Microbulbifer sp. A4B17: one gene and its partner. Each later gene encodes a partner of the first gene's protein in a complex. Links are inferred from orthologs where the notes say so. Each region holds a gene or a part of one and is shown on either strand. Other genes may lie near its edges.

What was found.
Region 2: the proteins of sbcB (region 1) and ssb are in contact, whole or in part, in a crystal structure (PDB 3C94), measured with the Escherichia coli proteins. The link is inferred for Microbulbifer sp. A4B17 from one-to-one orthologs.

Annotation. Positions count from the first base shown.
Region 1 is NZ_CP029064.1:1,012,709-1,023,843, reverse strand. Bases 8,191-11,135 are described here. They hold sbcB (exodeoxyribonuclease I), read right to left. Parts: upstream 10,417-11,135; coding sequence 8,965-10,416; downstream 8,191-8,964. Other genes in these bases: argS (arginine--tRNA ligase), read left to right, coding at 10,562-11,135; BTJ40_RS04485 (aspartate carbamoyltransferase), read right to left, coding at 8,191-8,853. Also shown: Na+/H+ antiporter NhaC, read left to right, coding at 206-1,672; BTJ40_RS04505 (DUF3549 family protein), read left to right, coding at 1,692-2,738; BTJ40_RS22120 (hypothetical protein), read left to right, coding at 3,215-3,409; pgi (glucose-6-phosphate isomerase), read left to right, coding at 3,729-5,354; BTJ40_RS04495 (slipin family protein), read right to left, coding at 5,410-6,174; BTJ40_RS04490 (nodulation protein NfeD), read right to left, coding at 6,229-7,641; more of BTJ40_RS04485, read right to left, coding at 7,837-8,190. UniProt on the Escherichia coli protein: Degrades single-stranded DNA (ssDNA) in a highly processive manner.
Region 2 is NZ_CP029064.1:624,928-635,508, reverse strand. What follows is about bases 1-2,983. They hold ssb (single-stranded DNA-binding protein), read right to left. Parts: upstream 1,813-2,983; coding sequence 1,189-1,812; downstream 1-1,188. Other genes in these bases: BTJ40_RS02870 (MFS transporter), read right to left, coding at 1,985-2,983; BTJ40_RS02880 (sugar nucleotide-binding protein), read right to left, coding at 325-1,173; fabB (beta-ketoacyl-ACP synthase I), read left to right, coding at 1-265. Outside these bases: more of BTJ40_RS02870, read right to left, coding at 2,984-3,136; BTJ40_RS02865 (mannose-1-phosphate guanylyltransferase/mannose-6-phosphate isomerase), read right to left, coding at 3,227-4,633; excinuclease ABC subunit UvrA, read left to right, coding at 4,793-7,618; BTJ40_RS02855 (hypothetical protein), read left to right, coding at 7,706-8,305; 5-oxoprolinase subunit PxpA, read left to right, coding at 8,371-9,120; 5-oxoprolinase subunit PxpB, read left to right, coding at 9,117-9,845; BTJ40_RS02840 (biotin-dependent carboxyltransferase family protein), read left to right, coding at 9,858-10,581. UniProt on the Escherichia coli protein: Plays an important role in DNA replication, recombination and repair. Binds to ssDNA and to an array of partner proteins to recruit them to their sites of action during DNA metabolism. Acts as a sliding platform that migrates on DNA via reptation.

The DNA of each region.
Region 1 (11,135 bases):
GCCAGCACCGGACCCGACCAGATACTTGACCCCAGTGATAAATTCAGTTTCGACGACCAGGTCAGCGTCAAAATGCATGGCGGGTGCGATGATACAAAGTGGACTTCACCGCCCCAAGCTATGAGAATAAGGCTACAACCGTCGCCGACGGCAAAACAACGATAACGAATACGGCGCTAGCCACGCAGTCAAGCAGGAGTTCACCTTGTCTCAATCCAACCCCAGCTCAGAGCCGCGCTCTCCCAGCTTAACGGACGCCCTGATCCCTCTGGGGATTCTCGTCGCCCTGTTGTCACTATCCGTATATTTCTACGGTGCAGACTCCTCCTACGGTCCCAATCAAATAGCGCTATTGCTCTGTGCCTGCGTTGTGGCCCTGATGGGAATGAAGAACGGACACAGCTGGAACGACATGGAAGGCGGGATGCTCCATGGCATTGGCCTGGTATTTGGCGCTATCCTGATCCTACTGTCTGTAGGTGCACTTATCGGTAGCTGGATTCTGGCCGGCACAGTGCCTTCCATGATCTATTACGGCGTGCAGATTCTGTCGCCACAGTGGTTCTACGCCGCCAGCTGTATTATTTGTGCCGTAGTAGGCCTGAGTATTGGCTCCAGCTGGACCACAGCGGGCACCTTGGGTGTGGCACTGATGGGAATCGCCGGCGCACTGGGCCTATCCCTCGAGGTCACTGCCGGAGCAGTAATCTCTGGCGCCTACTTCGGCGATAAGATGTCCCCGCTATCTGACACCACCAACGTGGCCGCAGCGGTAACATCCAATGATCTGTTCCAGCATATTCGTCATATGATGTCCACAGCGATCCCGGCCTTCGCGATCGCCCTGGCGGTTTTCGCTTTCCTGGGTTTTACCTCTGAAGCCAGTTCTGCCTCCGCAACTGATATCGAATCATTGCTCACCGCCCTTAGCAGCGAGTTCAAAATTTCCCTGGTTAGCCTGCTGCCTTTGGTCTTGTTGCTAGCAATGGCTTGGCGCAAAGTCCCCGCTTTCCCAACATTGATCATTGGCTCCCTGGTTGGCTGTGCCATCGCACTGATTTTCGAACCAGAAGCCGCCCGTCGCCTCGGTGGCGGCGAAGGCGCACTGGCCCCCCTGAAGGGAGCCTGGTACAGCCTGTTCGACGGCTATAAGTCCACTTCCACCAACGAGAACGTGGCTGCATTGCTGTCCAAAGGCGGTATGAGCAGCATGCTCAACACCGTATGGCTGATCACCTCCGCCATGGCCTTCGGCGGAGCTATGGAGCGGGCCGGATTCCTACAGGTCATCGTCCAGGGAGTTTTGTCACTGGTTAAAACAGTGGGCGGCCTGGTAACTGCCACCGTATTCACCTGCTTTGGCATGAACCTGGCCGCTGGCGATCAATACATGGCGATTATTATTCCAGGCCGTATGTTCCGCGAAGCCTTCAAGGAAAAGGGCCTGCACGGGCTTAACTTGTCCCGCACCCTCGAGGATTCTGGCACCATCACCTCAGTGCTGATTCCCTGGAATACTTGCGGAGCCTTTATGGCTGCAACGCTGGGTATTGCTACCTGGCAGTATTTACCTTTTGCCCTATTCAATATTATCTGCCCCCTGTTGGCGATCGCCTATGGCTGGTTGCACTTTAAACAGAAGCCCATTTCTGTAGCGGCTACGGCATCTTAAGGAAATAGATAAACCCCCTATGAGTGAAAGCGGTACCCTAAGCGCCCTGATCGAGCAGGCTGATTTCAAATTGCGCTGGTTCGATCTGGGCCGGCGCTTGCAGTCGGTTTCAAAATCCACTGCGGCAGCCTTCGAAGCAGGTCTGGCTCCCTGGCCACACCCATACTTGCGCCAGGCCTGGACAGGCCTGCTACTGCAACCGGCCGAAGGCGGTGAACCCATCGTCTGGTTCCTGCGCTTTCCGCTGGACGAGCAGGGCAAGCTGCAACTTCAAGCCCGGGATGGATTGCTTCGCGCTCTGGCACAGGAGCTCAAGCAGGGGCCCGCTTCTGAATCTGCTATGCAACTGGACCAGCTGCTGCAGCAAAGTGGCTTGCTGTTTACCCCGTCAACTGAGCGGCAGGCAGCATTCCACTCCCAAACAGCGCTTCTGCTGGGCCGCCAGCCCAGCGAACATTACGAGTCTGTCCTGCGCTATTTTGGCGACCCGGAAAATCACCGCTGGGATAATCTTGCATTGCAAGGTATCGCCGACCTTGCAGCCCGCTGGGAAAAAGAGAGCGCCCTTTTATTGCGCCAGATCGGCAAAGTAGCGGCTCCGGTGTTTATTAACCTCTGCCATTGCATGGAAAACCAGTCAGTCGACCACCGTCTCGCCACTGCCATTATTGAGCGGGCTGAACAGGAGCTGTCAGCAAGCACACCGGATATATCTGTCGTTGCAGCTGCAGTCAGGGCTATCTCCCACTCCCCAGCTGTTGGGTTAAGGCAGGCATTTATACAGTCACTTTTGGCTGAGAGTATCAGCAACCAGAATAAAGAATTGCTGGCCGCAATGGGCAGCCGCTGCGTCGCAGATTTAGAGCTGCCGGAACTGGCCAGCCTATGGGTTGGCAAACTGGCCGAGATCGCTGAGCAACAGACTTTTAATTTGTTGCTCTCTGACTTAATGTTCATTCCACAAGTGCGAACAGCTTTATTAACCGGGCTGCGTGACCCGGCAAGGAAAGAAAGTCTTGCAGTAGCGTTTGGCAACTTTCTGCATGGACCCAAGCCAACGCACTAAAGAGGAAGGAAGTAACTACCCCCCTTCCAGGGCAGCCCCGTCAATAAAAAAATACATTCGCGACTAAGAATTTTTTTGTAGAAAAAATTCTTAGTCGCGAAGTCGATTTATTTACACGTCAAAAAATTAAAGCTCCACCCCATCCAGCTGTATTGGCGACCAAAATAATAATTCTTAGCGTGCTTCCCCGGTAATCGGCACCACCAAATCTTTGCACGTAGAATAAACCATCAAAAATCACCACTGAAAAATGGCGAGACAAACCACATTGTTTAAAAAACCCATTATTTAAGTAGTTTTTTCAAATAAATTGGCGCGCCTCTTTTCATAACTTGATCATTGACAGACATTTATACTCAACGCCTATTACACTCAAATAGGCGGTACCTTTGTAGAACAGATTTTACAAAGCTGACCAACAGGTGACGTTTTATTGGCTATGCTAATGGCTAACATCAACGGAAAGGAGTTAGGGGATGAATTTCACTCCAGCCAAGTACTTAATTGGAATTATCAGTGCACTGGTTCTTGCAGGTTGCTGTAGCCCTCCGGCACCTCCAGCTTACTGCCCTCCTGGCGCTGAACAAATTCCTCTATCCATGGCTTGTCCTGCAGATGCCGACTGCTGGATGGCTTCAGACAGAGTGCGCTGCATGAAGGTGGTCAAGTAAAATCTTTTCTTGCACGACAGTGTGGTGATTCATACTAAATGAAGTTTTGACCAAATCACTGCTGACAGACACCCGATTTACAAAGCCTTATTTAGTATGAATCACCACAAAATGCCGCTCCAACGAGCGGCATTTGTCTTTCCCCACACAGTTCCTTATCTCCAAACATCACCTGTAATAGACTGTGATGTCCGCGGCGCTGGCCCGGTAAAGAAAATGCCGTTAGCATTGCCGCCCATCTATAACGAATAAAATTTGATTTGTATAAGTTTTAGCCAAATGGCAATAAAAGGCTCAGAAGAGAACCCAACCAAATACTATGACTAGTGAAACCCTGGCTTTAAGCCGTGTAGCGGCCATCGCACGTTTGAAGTCCCATTTCGAGCAACATAAGTGGTCCTTGCGGGAGCTGTTTGCAACTGATCCACAACGGACAGAAAAATTTAGTGCAGAGGCAGCCGGTATTTACCTGGATTACAGTAAAAACCATCTGCGTGAAGATACACTGAAACTACTGTTGGACTATGCCGAAGAGCAGGGCCTGAACAACCAAATAGCTGCATTACTGAGCGGCGCTAGTGTCAACAATACCGAGCACCGCCCCGCCCTGCATACCGCACTACGGTTCCTGGGGAAACCACAGACAGAGCAGGATCGCGCGGTAAAAGATTGCCGCGAGCAAATGAAACAGTTTGCCGAGTCGGTGCACAATCATAGCTGGCGCGGCTTCTCAGATAAACCGATCCGCCAAGTCGTTAATATTGGTATTGGCGGTTCCGATCTTGGTCCACGCATGGCGGTAGAGGCTTTGAGCCCTTGGCACAAAGACTCTATTGATGTGCACTTCGTAGCAAATGTCGATGGCGCAGACCTCAGTGATACCCTGGCTGGTCTCGATGCGGAAGAAACCCTTTTTGTGATTGCTTCCAAATCCTTTTCCACTCTGGAAACACGCGAAAATGCATTGTCCGCTCGCCGTTGGGTGTTATCCGCAGGCTGTGATGAGTCACAGTTGGCCAAACACTTTGTCGCAGTGAGCAGCAACATTACCGCTGCACAGGATTTTGGAATAGCCCCTGAGAATATTTTCCCAATGTGGGATTGGGTTGGTGGGCGCTACTCGCTCTGGTCTGCTATCGGCACCCCCATTGTTCTCGCCTGTGGCTATGAGGTTTTCCAACAGCTTTTACAGGGCGCCAATGCGATGGATCAACACTTCGCCAGTGCCCCGCTGAAATCCAACCTTCCTGTGCTGATGGCTCTAACCCAATTCTGGTATCGCCAATGCTGGAATACCACCAGCCAGGTCGTATTGCCTTACGCGCAACGTCTGGCCAGGCTCCCCGCCTGGTTACAACAGCTGGATATGGAAAGCCTGGGTAAAAGTGTCGACAAAGACGGACAGGCTTTGGGGTATCCCAGCGGCAGTGTTATCTGGGGCAGTGAAGGCACCAACGGCCAGCACTCTTTCCATCAGCTGCTGCACCAGGGAACAGACCTTATTCCGGCGGACTTTATCGCAGTCAAGGAGCCGACATCAGAGTTGATCGAACAGCACCGCTGGCTGCAAGCCTGTTGTATTAGCCAGAGCCAGGCATTATTGCGCGGCAAGAGTCTGCATGAAGCCCGCCAGGAGCTTGAGGAAGCCGGACACACCCATCGCGAAGCCCACGCCCTGGCTCCCCATAAAGTAATCCCCGGCAACCGCTCAAGTAACACCCTTATTCTGGAAAAGTTAGATCCTTTCCATCTGGGCTCCCTGTTAGCCCTCTACGAGCACAAAGTTTACGTTGGCGGCTGCCTGTTGGGTATCAACCCATTCGATCAATGGGGTGTCGAACTTGGCAAACAGCTTAGTTCAAAAATCCATAGGGCCGCCAAGGGAGAAATACCCCAGGATGACTGGGATAGTTCAACCCGCAGCCTGATGAAAAAATTACTCTAGATTCAATAAAAAGGCCGCATTTAAAATGCGGCCTTTTTTATTAGCTGGAAAATCGTTAACTGGAAGCAGAGCCCCGTTTAAGCATTGGCTCAATTAAATCCAGGGGCAGCGGGAACACAATTGTGGAACTGTTATTTTCTCCGGCAATATCTATCATGGTTTGCATATAGCGCAAAGTAATCGCATTGGCATTTTGCGACAATTGATTTGCTGCCTCAGTCAGTTTTAAAGCCGCCTGGGCCTCACCCTCCGCATGTATGACCTTAGCTCGCCGCGCACGCTCCGCTTCCGCCTGCTGTGCAATAGCCCGCACCATACTTTCATCCAAGTCGATATGCTTAATCTCAACGTTGGTAACTTTCACGCCCCAGGCATCTGTCTGCTCATCGAGAATCTTTTGGATATCCACATTGAGCTTATCCCGCTCGCATAACATTTCGTCCAATTCATGTTTACCCAGTACCGAACGCAAGGTAGTCTGGGCTAACTGGCTTACGGCCTCATGGTAAAACTCTACATTAATAATCGCAGACTGCGGATTAACAACACGGTAGTAAACAACCGCATTTACTTTAACTGAAACATTATCCCGGCTGATAACATCCTGGGTGGGGACATCCATAACCACTGTGCGCAAATCCACACGTTCCATGGTTTGGATAATGGGAATAATGATGATCAGCCCGGGCCCCTTAACTGTTTGAAAACGCCCCAGGAAAAAGACAACGGCGCGCTCATACTCCCGTAAAATACGAATGGCATACATCAGCAGCAGTATGAGTGCGACTATCAGTATCCCAAAAAAATAACTGATCATCATTTCAATTCTCCCTATTTTTCGCCAAAAAAACTGAGCCCTCAGTGACTCAAATTATCACTGTGCTTTTTCAGCCTCTACATGCAGAACCAATCCATGCTCAGCCACTACGCGAACCCTCTGCCCTTTTTGCAGCGGCTGATCACAAGTAGCACGCCAGATCTCTCCATCGAGATGCACAAGGATTTCCCCATTCTTGACCTGTGAAACTACAGCTGAACGTCCCACAAAAGCTTGATCTGCTGGAACATTGGGCTGCCGCAGGCTACGCCCCACGGCTGTTAACAGCATTAATAAAAATAAGCCGCTAACCCCGGCAATCGCACCAATAAGCTGCTTGGAAACCTGCATTCCCGGCACATCACTGTCAATCAGCATCACCGAACCAATCACCAGCGCAATAATTCCCCCGATACCCAAGGCACCGAAGCTTGGCATGAACACTTCTCCAACAATTAACAGGGCGCCAACAATAATTAGTGCGAGACCCGCATAATTAATCGGCAGCACCTGGAGGGCGTAAAATGCCAAGAGAAGACAGATAACCCCGACAATACCAGGAACAAAAGCGCCGGGACTGTATCCTTCGAAAATCAATCCATAGATACCTACCAGTAGTAAAATATAGGCCACTTGTGGATTAGTGATCAGGGCTAATAATTCGTTGCGCCAATCCGGCTCATAACTCTCTGTCTGCAATTCAGTAATATTTTCCGGAATCGTGAAATCACCGGAATCAAGTAATACCTTTCGCCCGGCAACCTGGCGCAATAAATCGGCATCGTTATCGGCGACAATATCGATAACATTCATTTTTAGTGCTTCAGAGGATGTCAGGGTAGCCGCCTCACGGACTGCTTTCTCCGCCCAATCCGCATTGCGACCGTGGCGCTGGGCCAACCCCCGGATAAAAGCGACTGAGTCATTGACGACCTTTCGCTCCATGGCCGTCCCGGCAGGAGGTTTTTCCTTATCCTCCTCTTCGTCATCCTCCTCTTTTTCCTTTTTTTCTTCCTGCTTGCCTCCCGGCATAGGTGTACCCTGGGGCCCGCCCATTTGTACCGGCGTTGCCGCGCCCAGGGTGGTCGCAGGAGCCATAGCCGCAATCTGGCTTGCGTAGAGAATATAAGTTCCCGCGCTGGCTGCACGGGCACCGGAAGGGTAGACATAAGTGGCAATAGGTATTGGGGAAGCGAGAATATGCTGGATAATATCTCTGGAAGCTGCGTCTAAACCGCCGGGCGTATCCAGGTGCAAGATCACCAGCTCAGCGCCTTGCTCTATCGCCTCTTTTGTTGCCCGTTTGAAATAATCCGTCGTCGCAGGACCTATAGCACCGTTAATCTTGAGTATGGCTACGTGGGGAAAAGTCTCTTCCTGTGCGGCACTTTTGCACACAAAAAAGCTGAGCAGCAGCGCCAGGGAAACCAGGCTGCGAAAGAACAAAACGGGCGAATTCTGCTTCGACATGCATCCATCCCTGATGCGACATCTGGCTCAACGCCAATATTTGGATATTGAGTGCCACAGCGAAATAGCAAAATCACTTTAGCATTCACGGCACCCTAGACCGGAAACAAAAAACCCCGGCTAATTCCATCAGATTAACAGAATTAGCCGGGGCCTTGTTTATTTCCACTGGGATTTACGCCCAGTTGAGTAGTTTTATACCCGATTGCGTCGGCTATACCAGTTCACATCGCGGGAATATTTATCTACCTGATTCTCAACACCCAGCAACATGGCAAACAGGGCCATACGCACCAGTAAGCCATTGTCGGTCTGGCGGAAAATCGCCAGGCTCGGATGTTCATTCAGGTCGGTATCCAGTTCGTTCGCCTCTGCGCGTGAATCCCGCGGCAGAGGATGCATGATTACCGTGTTAGGCTCTGCGTGGCGAGTAAAAATTGCCTTGTTCAGGCGGAATCGCCCACGGTAGCGGTTGGCCTCTTCCTGAGAGGCAAAACGCTCCTCCTGGATACGGGTGGAGTAAACGATATCCACATGGGAGATCGAGGACTCCAACTGATCTGTAACCACCACCTCATGCCCCGCCTCGCGCAACATCTCCACAATCGATTCGGGCATAGCCAGTTCCGGTGGAGAGACCAGAGTAATCTGCACCTTGCCGAATAAGCACAACAGTTTACACAGTGAGTGTACGGTGCGACCGTGTTTTAGATCCCCGATCATGGCGATACGGAAATCATCCAGGGTGCGACCGTGCGCAGCCAGCTCCTTGCGAATCGTATAGAGGTCCAACAGTGCCTGGGTGGGGTGTTCATTGGCACCGTCACCGCCATTGACCACCGGCACACGACTCGCTTCCGCAAATTCAGCCACCGACCCCTCTTTTGGGTGGCGCATACAGATCACGTCGCTATAGCCCGATAGCACTCGGGCGGTGTCGTAAAGGGATTCACCCTTTGCCATAGCGCTGGCAGTAATTCCTACCGTTTCACGTACAGTACCGCCCAACAGGTTAAAGGCGGCTCCAAAGCTCAGGCGGGTACGGGTGCTCGGCTCCATAAACATATTACCGAGAATCGCCCCCTCCAATACACGGGTTACCTTTTCGCGCTGTGCGTAGGGGGTCATAGAGTCAGCCACATCAAACACGCGCTCTATGTCGGCACGCTCAAATTGGCTGACGGACAGAATGTTGGCTCCGATAAAGTCCATGGTTACTCCAGTGGTTGCGCCTTATGGGCGCCGGGTATTCGCGAGCGGCATTCTACTCGGGCACTACGACAGAGCCCAGTGGAAGAATGGCTGCTGGCGCGATTCGACACATTAAGCGAGTAAGCTATCGCCCCAGTTTTCCAGTTCTGTAATCAATGAGATGCGCTCCGGGTGCTGTACCCGCAGCTCAGACAGCTGGCGGAAGTAATCTTCCAGGGTGATTGAAGCCCCAGCGGTAGCGTCGGTTAAGCGCTGGAAACACCAGATCTGCCAGCGCTGATGCTCTTCTTCAGACAGGGTCTCGGGGAAATTGCGCGCCCGCATACGGAATAGCAGCTCGGGTAGGCGCTTATCGGCGAAAGGCACTTCACCCGCCAAGGCTTCCGGACCTCGGGCCGCCAGTCCACGGTGCAGTTCACGGCAGATATCCCGATCAGAGTCGCTGAGGAATCCACCGTAAAGGTCCGCTTCCACATCTCTCTCAGGGAATTCCCGGTCCAGGAATACGTTGTGCAGCTTTTCCGTCAAATCAATATCTTTGAGCTTCTGCCAGTTCTCCTCACAGGTTGTGCGATCGATACCCAGCTCAGCGGCGCGCTTGTCATCCAGCATATTTGCAGGCGCCAATACCGGGCACTTGTTCAAATGCACCAGTTTCAGCCCTACCGGCAACTCGCCCTCACCCAGCTTGTCGCGGGAGGTGTATAGGCGCTCTCGCAGAGTGTCTGCATCCAGGCTGAGTAACGGCTCGGGGTCCATCGCCAGGTTGGCAACAATAACCGCATTGCGATTAACCGGGTGACTGGCCAAGGGCATCACATAGGTCAAGTGACCATGGTTAGCAGAGACCTTGCCGGAAATATGCAATAGCGGACGGCGCTCGCGCATATCGATCATCTTGGCGGCCTCCTGCTTGCGGCGCAGGCGGAACACATAATCGTACAGCTTTGGCTGCTGTTTGCGGATCAGCCTCGCCATATCAATGGTGGCGTGTACATCCGACAGTGCATCGTGGGCGCCTTCGTGGGAGATCCCATTGGCAGCGGTCAACTCTTCCAGGCGGAAGGACGGCGCACCGTCCTTACGGGTGGGCCACTGGATTCCCTCTGGGCGCAGGGCGTAGGTGAGGCGCACCATATCAATAATGTCCCAGCGGCTGTTGCCGGAGCGCCATTCCCGCTCATAGGGATCGAGCAGATTGCGATAAAGGGTGTAGCGAGTTACCTCGTCATCAAAACGCAAACTGTTGAAACCCACCCCACAGGTGCCCGGCGCACCCAGTTCGGCGAGAATACGCTGGATAAACTCTATTTCCGGCACTCCGTTGGCCAGGGCTTTCTGCGGGCTAATGCCAGTCACCAGGCTCGCCATCGGCTGCGGCAGGCAGTCCACTGAAGGGCGGCAATAAATCATCAATGGCTCGCCGACGATATTCAGTTCTTCGTCGGTCCTGATACCGGCAAACTGCGCCGGCTTGTCGGCACCCGGGTCTGTACCCCAGGTTTCATAATCGTGCCAATAAAGTGTGGTAGAACTCACGGTACCTCCATAATTTGGCGGCATCATACCACCGAGAACCTCCTCGTCTGGACACCCAAGTCGAGATTTCGAGCACTCCGGACCAACTCCTTTGCCAACGCTGGTTGCAAAGCCGCCACCGCCCATTAAAATTCGGCGTTTCCACGAATTTAAGACAGCACTTCACTCTATGAATATTCGCCAGCTCCTCACCGACAAATTCCAGGCCGCCATGCTCGCCGCCGGTACCCCCGAAGAATGCGGCCCGATTGTGGCACCTGCGAAGAAAGCCGGATTTGGCGACTACCAGGCCAATGGCGCTATGGGCGCTGCCAAGCGTATGGGCACCAACCCGCGCGAGCTGGCTGGCAAGATCCTTGAGCAGCTGGATAAAGGCGATATGATCGAAAAGGTCGAGATCGCAGGCCCCGGTTTCTTGAATATTCACTTGAGCGAACAGTGGCTGAGCCAGCAGCTATTGGCCGCCCAAGGCGACAAGCGCCTGAATATCGCCACAGCTGAAGAGCCCAAGACCGTAGTCATCGACTATTCCCACCCCAACCTGGCCAAGGAAATGCACGTAGGCCACCTGCGCACCACCATTATCGGTGATGCCCTGGCACGACTGTTGGAGTTCCAAGGTCACAAAGTAGTTCGCCAAAATCATATGGGCGACTGGGGCACCCAATTCGGCATGTTGCTGGCACACCTTTCCGACAAGCTGGCAGACAGTGATGCAGAAGTGGCACTGGCCGATCTGGAAG
Region 2 (10,581 bases), 380 kb from region 1 along the record:
CGGAGATACAGTTCCGGCATTCGCCTCTACCAAATCTCTGACAGGGCACTCGCTGGGAGCTGCAGGGGTTCAGGAGGCCATTTACAGCCTGCTGATGATGCAGAATAACTTTATTGCTGCATCAGCCAATGTAGAGAACCTCGACCCCGCTGCGGAAGGCATGGACCTTGTCCGCCAGCTGCGTGAGACTGAAGTCAAACGGGCTATGTCCAATAGCTTTGGTTTTGGCGGAACTAATGCCTGCCTGATATTCGATAAAATCTAATCGAAATAAAAAGGGCGCCTCGCGGCGCCCTTTTTATTGACTGCACAACAGAAATCAAACTATTCCGGAGTTGCGTGCAGGCGCTCCAACCACAGCTCAACCTGGCGCGTCAGCCCCTGCCTCCAGCTACGCTGCTGAACACCAAAGACATCCCGCAGCTTGCCACAGGAAAGCACAATGCTGCGATCCTGCTTTTCAGCCTCATCCCCTAGTGAAGTAAATTGAGCAAAGCGCTCTTCATCGTAAAAAGCCTGGGCGCGTTCGACTACCTCCAAGGCAAACTCCATCGCTGTGCAACTATCAGAGCTACCGTAGTGATAAACGCCTCCTGCCTTGGCCCCGCTAGCGAGCTGCTGGGCAACCGCCACTGCGACACGAGCCATATCCACCACTGTTACTGGGTTGCCACTGTTCCTTCCATCCAGGGCTAAAGGCTCCCCAGACACAAAGTTGCGTAAAATACGCCCTAACAAGGCATCCTGACCACTGTCCACCATCCAGCCAAAACGCAAAATCGTCAGGTTTTGCAGCCCATTAAAGGCATCTTCGCAGGCCAGCCATTCGCGTCCACTCGGGGACTGTGGTTCTGCGGGCTCATCCTCGTCATAGCGGCGGCGCTCACCGCCAGAAAAAACTTGGTAGGATGAGAGGTGAATAATATGTTCACAGGGTGCAGCACAAAGCCGCTTACTCACCAGCAGTGACTCCGGCATGCCTCGATTGTCGGCACAGGCTGAAGCATTAATCACAATCGAGCCCGGCCTCAATTGATCGATTTCCCCGGGAGCCAGCTGCTGTAAGCGAAAGCCCGCGCGCTGCAGTCTCTTCTGCAGCGCGCCATCAATCTCATTACCTGCTGTGATAATGGCGACGGTATCCGGCATATAACCTGTATTCAATTCAGACACTGGAAAACCCAGTTCTTAGAACGGAATGTCGTCATCGAAGCTATTATCGAAGCCACCGGCAGGACCCTGGTTTGGCTGTTGCTGGGGCTGCTGGTTAGCTGGTGCCATCGGTGAGGGAGCGGTACGCCCCTGTCCGTATGCCTCCTGGCCGCCCTGCTGCTGGTAGCCACCCTGGAAACCGCCGCCCTGTTGGTCAAAACCGCTGGGACCACCCATCGGCTGGCCGCCACCCATCTGACCACCTGCGGCAGCGCCCATTCCAGCGCCACCCATACCCTGACCAAAGCCGCCCTGCTCACCGCGACCGTCCAACATCTGCATTTCGCTGGCAACGATTTCAGTAGTGTAGCGATCCTGGCCGGAATTTTTGTCCTGCCACTTACGGGTGCGTAGGGAGCCCTCTACATAAACTTTGGCCCCCTTGCGCAAGTACTCGCCGGCGATCTCAGCCAGGCGGTTAAAAAATACTACTCGGTGCCACTCAGTGCGCTCCTGCTGCTGGCCAGTCTGCTTGTCTTTCCAGCTCTCACTGGTAGCCAGGCTGATGTTGGTAACAGCACCGCCACTAGGCATATATTTGGTTTCCGGGTCATTCCCCAGATTACCGATCAGAATTACTTTATTAATACCCCTGGCCATGGCCCTCTCCTCTCGTCAACCCGGGCTCCACCCGGGGCAATAAACTATTTAAACAATCAATTAATCTATCAAGTGTTATGAAATACCGTCAGCGCTGCATTGCACCATTGGTAAATATTGTATTTTTATCCAGTAGGATACAATAGCGGCTCAGTGTTAGTAAGCGCTACCTTCACGCTCTCTCGCGCAAACCCCACCACAGCAACATCCATAGCAGCAGCACAGCCAAACCCAGAGCAGCAACTGCGGAAGCGCCCCCCAGACCGAACAGCAGGCCACCCAGGCTACCGCCGACAAAGGTGCCAAAGAACTGTAAAGTCGCATAGAGCCCCGTAGCTGCACCTCTCGCTTCCGCCGGAGCCTTCCTGGTTAGCTGCGCCGGCAGCAGGGCTTCAAGCAGGTTGAAACCGGTGAAGAACACTGCCAGTAAGACTACCAGCACCCAGGTGCTTGCAGACAACAAGGCCGCACTGCCACCGATCAAAGCTAAACAAGCAAAATTAAGCGCGAAAGGCACCCGATCACTTTTCTCTGCCGCCCTCATCATTGGCAACATCACCAGGAAGGTGCCGAGCATTAGCGGCCCATACAGTTTCCAGTGTTCGCTCGCCGGCCAATCCAATCTATCGACCAGCACCAGCGGCAAGGCAACGAACAATGCCGTGAGCAACAAGTGGGAAAAAAAGGCCCCGGAAACCAAGCGCCATACAAGGCCGCTTTTAACTACAGTATGAAAACCACTGCCATAAACTGCCGGGCGACGCGCTGCCTCAGGAGCAGGCACGACCCGCCACACCAAGAGGCCGCCCAGTAAAGCCAATCCAGCAGTGACCCAGAAAATCGCAGGTAAACCGCCGACTCCCGCCAGAGCGGGCCCAAGGATCACTGCCAACATAAATGCGATACCGATTGACGCTCCAATAATCGCCATCGCAATACCCCGCTTTTCATCGCGGGTTAAATCTGCAACCAACGCCATCACAGCAGCGGCAATCGCACCACACCCCTGTAGCACCCGCCCCACGATAAGGCCGTAAACCGAGTCGGTCAGCGCAGCGATAACACTGCCCAGGGCAAATAGTGCAAGGCCGGTATAAATAACCGGCTTGCGCCCCCAGCGATCGGACAGGAGCCCCAGAGGAATTTGGAGTATCGCCTGACTCAGGCCATAGGCACCCATTGCCAGCCCCAGCAGCATGGGCGTGCTATCGCGATAGCCCTCGCCGTACACAGTGAGAACCGGCAGGACCATAAACAGGCCCAGCATACGAAAGACATACAGGGAAGCCAGCCCACCCAGGGCGCGGCGCTCAATGGAATTCATGCAAATCCCGGAACAGCATCAAATAGGGCGCGCATTGTACAGTGAGCCGCCTCCCGGCTGTAGGGGAAACAGCACAACTTTTATCCACAACTAGTTACGACCGTACTCATCATCGAGGCGGACAATGTCGTCCTCCCCGAGATAACTGCCGGATTGCACCTCAATCAGCTCCAAGGGAATCGTACCGGGGTTCTCCAAGCGGTGGACCACCCCCAGGGGAATATAAGTCGATTGGTTCTCGGTGATCAGGACCTCTTCTTCACCTCGGGTAACCTTGGCGGTCCCCTGCACCACAACCCAGTGTTCAGCGCGGTGGTGATGCATTTGCAGGGATAACTGCTGGCCCGGCTTCACCACGATACGCTTCACCTGAAAGCGTGGACCCGCATCAATCGAGTCGTAATAGCCCCAGGGCCTATATACCTTGCGATGCCTTTGGGCCTCACTGCGGCCAGTGCTCTTAAGGTTACTGACCAGTTTTTTGACTTCCTGGACCCGTTGCCGGTCAGCGATCAGAAGCGCGTCGTCAGTATCAACAACAACCAGGTCGGATACACCGAGAAGGCTGACCAACCGGCTCTCACCACGCACCAGGCAGCGCTGGGAGTCTTCGAGCAACACATCGCCCTGGAGCAAATTGTCATTGGCATCGCGTTTTGCCAACTCCCACAGCCCCTGCCAGGAGCCTACATCGCTCCAACCCGCATCCATAGGTACAACTGCAGCGGATTCAGTCGGCTCCATTACTGCGTAATCCACAGACTCATCTGCGCAGGCTGCAAAAGCCTCTCTATCCACCCGGGTAAAATCCAGATCCCTCGCGGCACTCTGATAGGCACTGCGGCAGGCTGCGAGAATATCGGAACGGTACCGCTCCAACTCCTCCAGATAGCGGGAGGCGCGGAACAGGAACATGCCACTGTTCCACGAGTATTCCCCGGATGCCAGGTAAGACTCAGCGGTTTCAGTGTCCGGCTTTTCGACGAACTCCGCCACTTTCCAGGCAGTTTCCGCCAATTTATCCCCGCGCCGAATGTAGCCGTAGCCGGTCTCCGCCCGGGTCGGCACAATGCCAAAAGTGACCAGATGTCCCTGCTCTGCCAGGGCTCGAGCCGACTCTACAGATTCCTGAAAGTTTACCTCGTCGGAAACGGCGTGGTCTGCCGGTAATACCAGCAGTAAAGGATCAGTGCCGGACTCCAGTGCTGCCAGGGCAGCCAGGGCGATAGCCGGTGCAGTATTGCGCGCGCAGGGCTCCAGTAAAATGGACTGAGCACCGTGGCCGATTTCCTGCAATTGCTCGGCGGCGGCAAAGCGATGCTCTTCATTGCATACCAGTATCGGCGCCTGTAGTGGCTCAATGCCCTCCAGGCGCCTTAAAGTTGCCTGTAACATCGTCTCACCACCAATAAGGGGTAGGAACTGTTTAGGGTAGGCCTCACGCGAGAGTGGCCACAGGCGCGAGCCAGTGCCACCACAGAGAATCACAGGAATCATCGAATGCTATCTGCCTGAATGTCGGGTATTGCGAAAGACAATTTTCGCACATCAGGTGGCGAGTTTATACTTGACTGTTTTTCCGGCACCGCAGTTGTGATCGCCCCGCGCGGAGCAAGTCCGAGGCCCGGCCCAGTATTAGCAGCATATAGGTAGAGCGTGGACACGATTTATGTAAGGGGTGCTCGCACCCACAACCTGAAGAATATCGATCTGGACATTCCCCGCGATAAACTGATCGTTATCACCGGCCTGTCCGGTTCCGGCAAATCTTCCCTGGCCTTTGACACCCTTTACGCAGAGGGACAGCGCCGCTACGTGGAATCACTCTCCACTTACGCCCGTCAATTCCTGTCGATGATGGAAAAGCCGGATGTGGATACCGTCGAGGGATTGTCACCGGCCATTTCTATCGAGCAGAAGTCCACCTCTCACAACCCCCGCTCCACCGTGGGCACCATCACAGAAATCTATGACTACCTGCGACTGCTGTTCGCCCGGGTTGGAGAACCCCGCTGCCCCGAGCACGACGAACCTCTGCAAGCCCAGACGATCAGCCAGATGGTGGATCAGGTGCTGGCTTTACCGGAAGGCAGCAAGATTATGTTGCTGGCGCCGGTAGTTCGCGATCGAAAGGGTGAGCACCAGCACGTGTTTGAACAACTGCGCCGGGACGGGTTTGTGCGGGCACGGATCGACGGGGTTATCTGTGACCTGGACGACACCCCCAAACTGGATAAGCGCCGCAAGCACACCATTGAGGTGGTGGTAGACCGCTTTAAGGTTCGTGAGGATCTGCAACTGCGTTTGGCGGAATCCTTCGAAACCGCTCTGAATCTCACCGACGGTATCGCCTCCATCAGTTTTATGGATGGAGACCAGGAAGATCGTCTCTTCTCTGCCCGCCACGCCTGCCCCGTCTGTGACTACTCACTGGATGAGCTGGAACCGCGCCTGTTCTCCTTCAACAACCCCGCCGGTGCCTGCCCCAGCTGTGACGGCCTGGGCGTCAAACAGTTCTTTGATGAAGACAAGGTAATTATCGATTCGGAAAGCAGTATTTCCGAGGGCGCCATTCGCGGTTGGGACAGACGCAATATTTACTATTACCACATGCTCGACTCCCTCGCCGAGCACTACGGTTTCGATCTGGATAAGCCCTGGAAAAAATTACGCAAAGCCCACCGCAAGGTTATCCTGCAGGGCAGTGGCGACGAAGAAATCGACTTCAGCTACGTCAATGATCGCGGCGATGTCACCGTGCGCCAGCACACCTTCGAGGGCATTATCCCCAACTTCCAGCGCCGCTACCGGGATACCGAATCCCAATCGGTTCGGGAGGAATTAGCCAAGTATCTGAGCACACAAAAATGCCCAGAGTGTCACGGTACCCGCCTGCGCCGCGAGGCCCGTCATGTCTTTGTGGATAACCGCACCCTGGCACAAATCACTGAGCTGCCTGTAGGCGATGCGTTCGAGTACTTCGACCACGAGCTGACGTTTAAAGGCGCCCAGAAAGAGATTGCCGATAAGATTCTCAAAGAGCTGCGCGATCGATTCCGCTTCCTCGTCGATGTTGGCCTGAATTACCTGACCCTGAACCGCAGTGCAGAAACCCTCTCCGGCGGTGAAGCGCAGCGCATCCGTCTCGCCAGCCAGATCGGCGCCGGCCTCGTGGGCGTAATGTATATTCTCGACGAGCCATCTATCGGCCTACATCAGCGAGACAACGAGCGTCTGCTCAACACCCTCACTCACCTGCGCGATATCGGCAACACCGTTATCGTGGTAGAGCACGATGAGGATGCCATTCGCAGTGCCGACTTTATTGTCGATATTGGCCCCGGTGCCGGTGTCCATGGTGGAGAAGTCGTGGCAGCGGGTACCGCCGATAAAATTGCCAAGTGTAAAAAATCCCTCACCGGTCAATACCTCTCCGGCAAAAAGAAAATTGCCGTACCGGAAGAGCGCTACGTACCCGACTCGGACTATTTGCTGCGCCTCGAAGGCGCCAGTGGAAATAATTTACAGGACGTCGACCTTGAGATCCCGGTAGGATTACTTACCTGTGTTACCGGTGTATCGGGCTCTGGTAAATCCACCCTGATTAATACAACCCTCTATCCACTTGCAGCTACTGCACTTAACAAAGCAACAACCCTTAAAGCCTCCCCTTATAAGGAGGTGCACGGCCTGGAGCACTTCGACAAATGCGTGGATATTGATCAGAGTCCTATCGGGCGCACTCCTCGCTCAAACCCAGCAACTTATACCGGTATTTTTACCCCAATTCGCGACTTGTTTGCCGGCACCCAAGAGGCCCGTTCACGGGGCTATAAACCTGGACGCTTCAGCTTTAACGTCAAGGGTGGGCGCTGTGAAGCCTGCCAGGGCGATGGGGTGATTAAGGTGGAAATGCACTTCTTGCCGGATGTCTATGTACCCTGCGATACCTGCCACGGTAAACGCTACAACCGCGAGACCCTGGAGGTGCACTACAAGGGCAAGAATATCCACGAAGTATTGGAAATGACCGTGGAAGATGCACGGGAATTCTTTGACCCAGTGCCTGCAATCGCGAAGAAATTGCAAACCCTGATAGATGTAGGGCTCTCCTATATCAAGCTTGGTCAGGCTGCCACCACTCTCTCAGGAGGTGAAGCCCAACGGGTAAAACTCTCCCGCGAACTATCCAAACGGGACACTGGGCAAACCCTGTACATCCTCGACGAACCGACTACCGGCCTGCACTTTGCCGATATCCAATTACTACTGGATGTTCTACATCGCCTGCGCGATCACGGCAATACCATCGTAGTGATCGAACACAATCTGGATGTGATCAAAACTGCGGACTGGATAGTAGACCTGGGCCCGGAGGGTGGATCTGGCGGTGGACAAATTATTGCCACAGGGACACCTGAGGATGTCGCAGAAATGGACGTTTCCCATACCGGGCGTTTTCTAAAAACAATGCTGAACTGATTAAATAAGAAAGGATACCGAACTATCAATCGGCATCCTTTTTTATCAGCTCACTTGAAAATAACTAGTAGATAGGTGCAACAAGATATGAAGTTATTCAATCGCGACCGCTTAAATTTAGTGATCGCGGTAAGTGCAATTATGATTTCTCTGGCGTCCTTTTATGCCACCTATTTACAAGCCAGAGCTGCCAATCAACAAGTCAAAATAATGACAATGCCGGTTATTCAGTTCAGCCATGAGAACTATGACGAAGAGAGTAATCGAAACTTGATCACCTTTAACTTCCACAATGCCGGGTCCGGACCCGCCATCCTAAAGTCCGTTAGCTTCAAATATAAAAATACAGAATACTCAAGTACCCATGCTTTTTTACAAGCCTGCTGCCAGGAGGAGCATAAAATGATGATGGGTAAATATAATAAAAACCTTAAAAATCATCACCCTCCCCTTGATGAGGGATTTCAAAGTTCATCAGAAATAAATGGAGTTATCATTCCCGCACAGTCGGAGTATCCTTTCTATTCTTTAAGTCGTGGCACTGCAACTTCTGAACTATGGGAAAAAGTTGATAAAGAGAGATGGAACCTTTCAATTTCTGCCTGCTTCTGTTCTCCGCTGGGAAATTGCTATGAATCAAATTCAAAGAAAATCTCTATGGAAGTAAACCAGTGCCCAGACAATTAACCACCTTACCAGGCAGATTCTAAACGCTTAAGCCATTTCAAATTTAATACAAGCAGGATGCCACAGTGAATATTGATATAAACTGCGACCTGGGTGAAGGTACTGATTTGCACAGCTGTGACAGGGACGCCCAAATCATGCCATTTATTTCCCGCTGCAATATAGCTTGCGGCGGTCACGCTGGCACTCCCGAGATCATGAGCAGATCGATCGAAAACGCTCTCCAAAACAGCTTAAAAATTGGCGCTCACCCCAGCTATCCCGACCGGAAAAATTTTGGCCGAAAATCTTTAGCTATATCTAAGAAAAAATTACTTGACTCTCTTTGCGAACAAATAGGCCAACTGGAAAATATTGCACAAGAGCTTGGAGCAAAGCTGGATCATATTAAGCTACATGGCGCTCTCTATAACGATGCAGAATCAAATATCGAGTTAGCCAAGAGTATTATTAGGCTATTTAATGAAGTTTATCCTTCCCTAAAAATTGTGGGATTAGCCAACGGTGCTATGCAATTCGCTGCCTCCGAAAAAAGTAAATCAATCATTCGCGAAGGCTTTATGGACAGGCAATATCTAAACAAAAGCCAGCTAGCTCCTCGCTCGCTGACAAATGCAATTATTACTGAGACAGAAAAGTGCCTTGAGCAGGCAGTCTGCCTGGCAAAGGGTTTGCAATTTAAAGATTATCATGGTGGCAAACTACAATTTTTCGTAGATACTATCTGCCTTCACAGTGATAACCCCCAGGCTCCAGTTATTGCAAAGCAGCTCAAGCAACACCTCAAAGCAAACGGCGTGAGCATAGCTCGGTGACACACTCTGGCCCTCAAATGCCACTGGCTATTATTGCTAACGGAGATTGCGCCGTAGATATTCGATTCTCCGGCGAACCTTGCGAGGCACTAAGCCGGACGATCATAGGCTTAAGAGTAACTATTTTAGAGCAAGCCTATCCTGGTATTATTGATATAGTTCCTGCATATCAATGCCTGACAGTTATTTTCAACCCCTCTGTTTGTAATCATACAACTCTTTATAAACTGCTAACGAAAGCTACCGAAGAATTCCTTAGCGGCCCTGTATCCACCCCGAAAAAATCTCGGATAGTACGCATTCCCGTATGCTATGAAGAGGGATTCTCTCCCGACCTGAAAGCTTTAGCAGAGCACGCCGAATTATCCATACAGGAAATTATTGAGCGGCACACTGCACGGCGTTATTTGGTCCATATGCTGGGATTTACCCCAGGCTTTTTGTACCTTGGAGGGCTTGATCCAAAACTCTATTGTCCAAGAAAAGAAACTCCCCGAACCAAAATACCCGCAGGTGCAGTCGGTATTGGCGGAAAGCAAACGGGTATCTACCCTCAATCCACACCAGGTGGCTGGCAAATTATCGGTCAGACACCGCTTAACCTCTTTCAACCATCCAAACCCTCCCCCTTTATCGCTGCACCTTTGGATGAAATCGAGTTTTACGCTATAGACTCTCAGGAATTCTACAAACTATCCCAGCGCGATAAAAATAATCCACCCTAAAGAGGAGAACCAATGGGTATTCGCTTTCTTCGTGCAGGACTACAGACAAGTATTCAGGACCTCGGTCGTTCGGGCCTGATGAACTTTGGAATCCCCTGGGGAGGAGCAGCCGACTCCTTATCAATGAAAATTGCTAACTTGCTACTGGAAAACCCTCTAGGAAATCCAACTTTTGAAATCTCCTTACTCGGCCCTAAAATCGAATTCCTCTGTGATCTCAGTATCGCTATAGCCGGAGGGCAATTCAGTGGCTCACTAAATAACGATCCGATTGATAATTTCAGGACCTATAAGATCAAATCTGGTGATATTTTGGATATTTCCCAGGCGGCTTCTGGCGCAAGAATCTATCTTGCAGTTTCCGCACAAATAGACACACCCATTATATTAGGCAGCTCAGCAACTCATATCATCAGTAAGTTTGGCGCAAATAATGGCAAGCCAATAACTTCTGGTGAAGTGATTCAGCTAAAAGAAATCCGCATTGCAAAAGAAGCTGTACTCGATAAAAAGTTTCACATCAACTACTCACATAACTCACACCTGCGAATCGTCGCTGGGCCAGAGCGCGATTCATTCCCAAGGGAGTTTATTGAGCATTTCCACCAGTCAATTTACCAGGTGTCTGCCCAAAGCAATCGCATGGGTATACGCCTATCCCCTAAAAGCTCCACAGAATTAAGAAAAATAGAACCTGTCAAAATACAATTGTTATCTTCCGGACTCTACCCTGGCA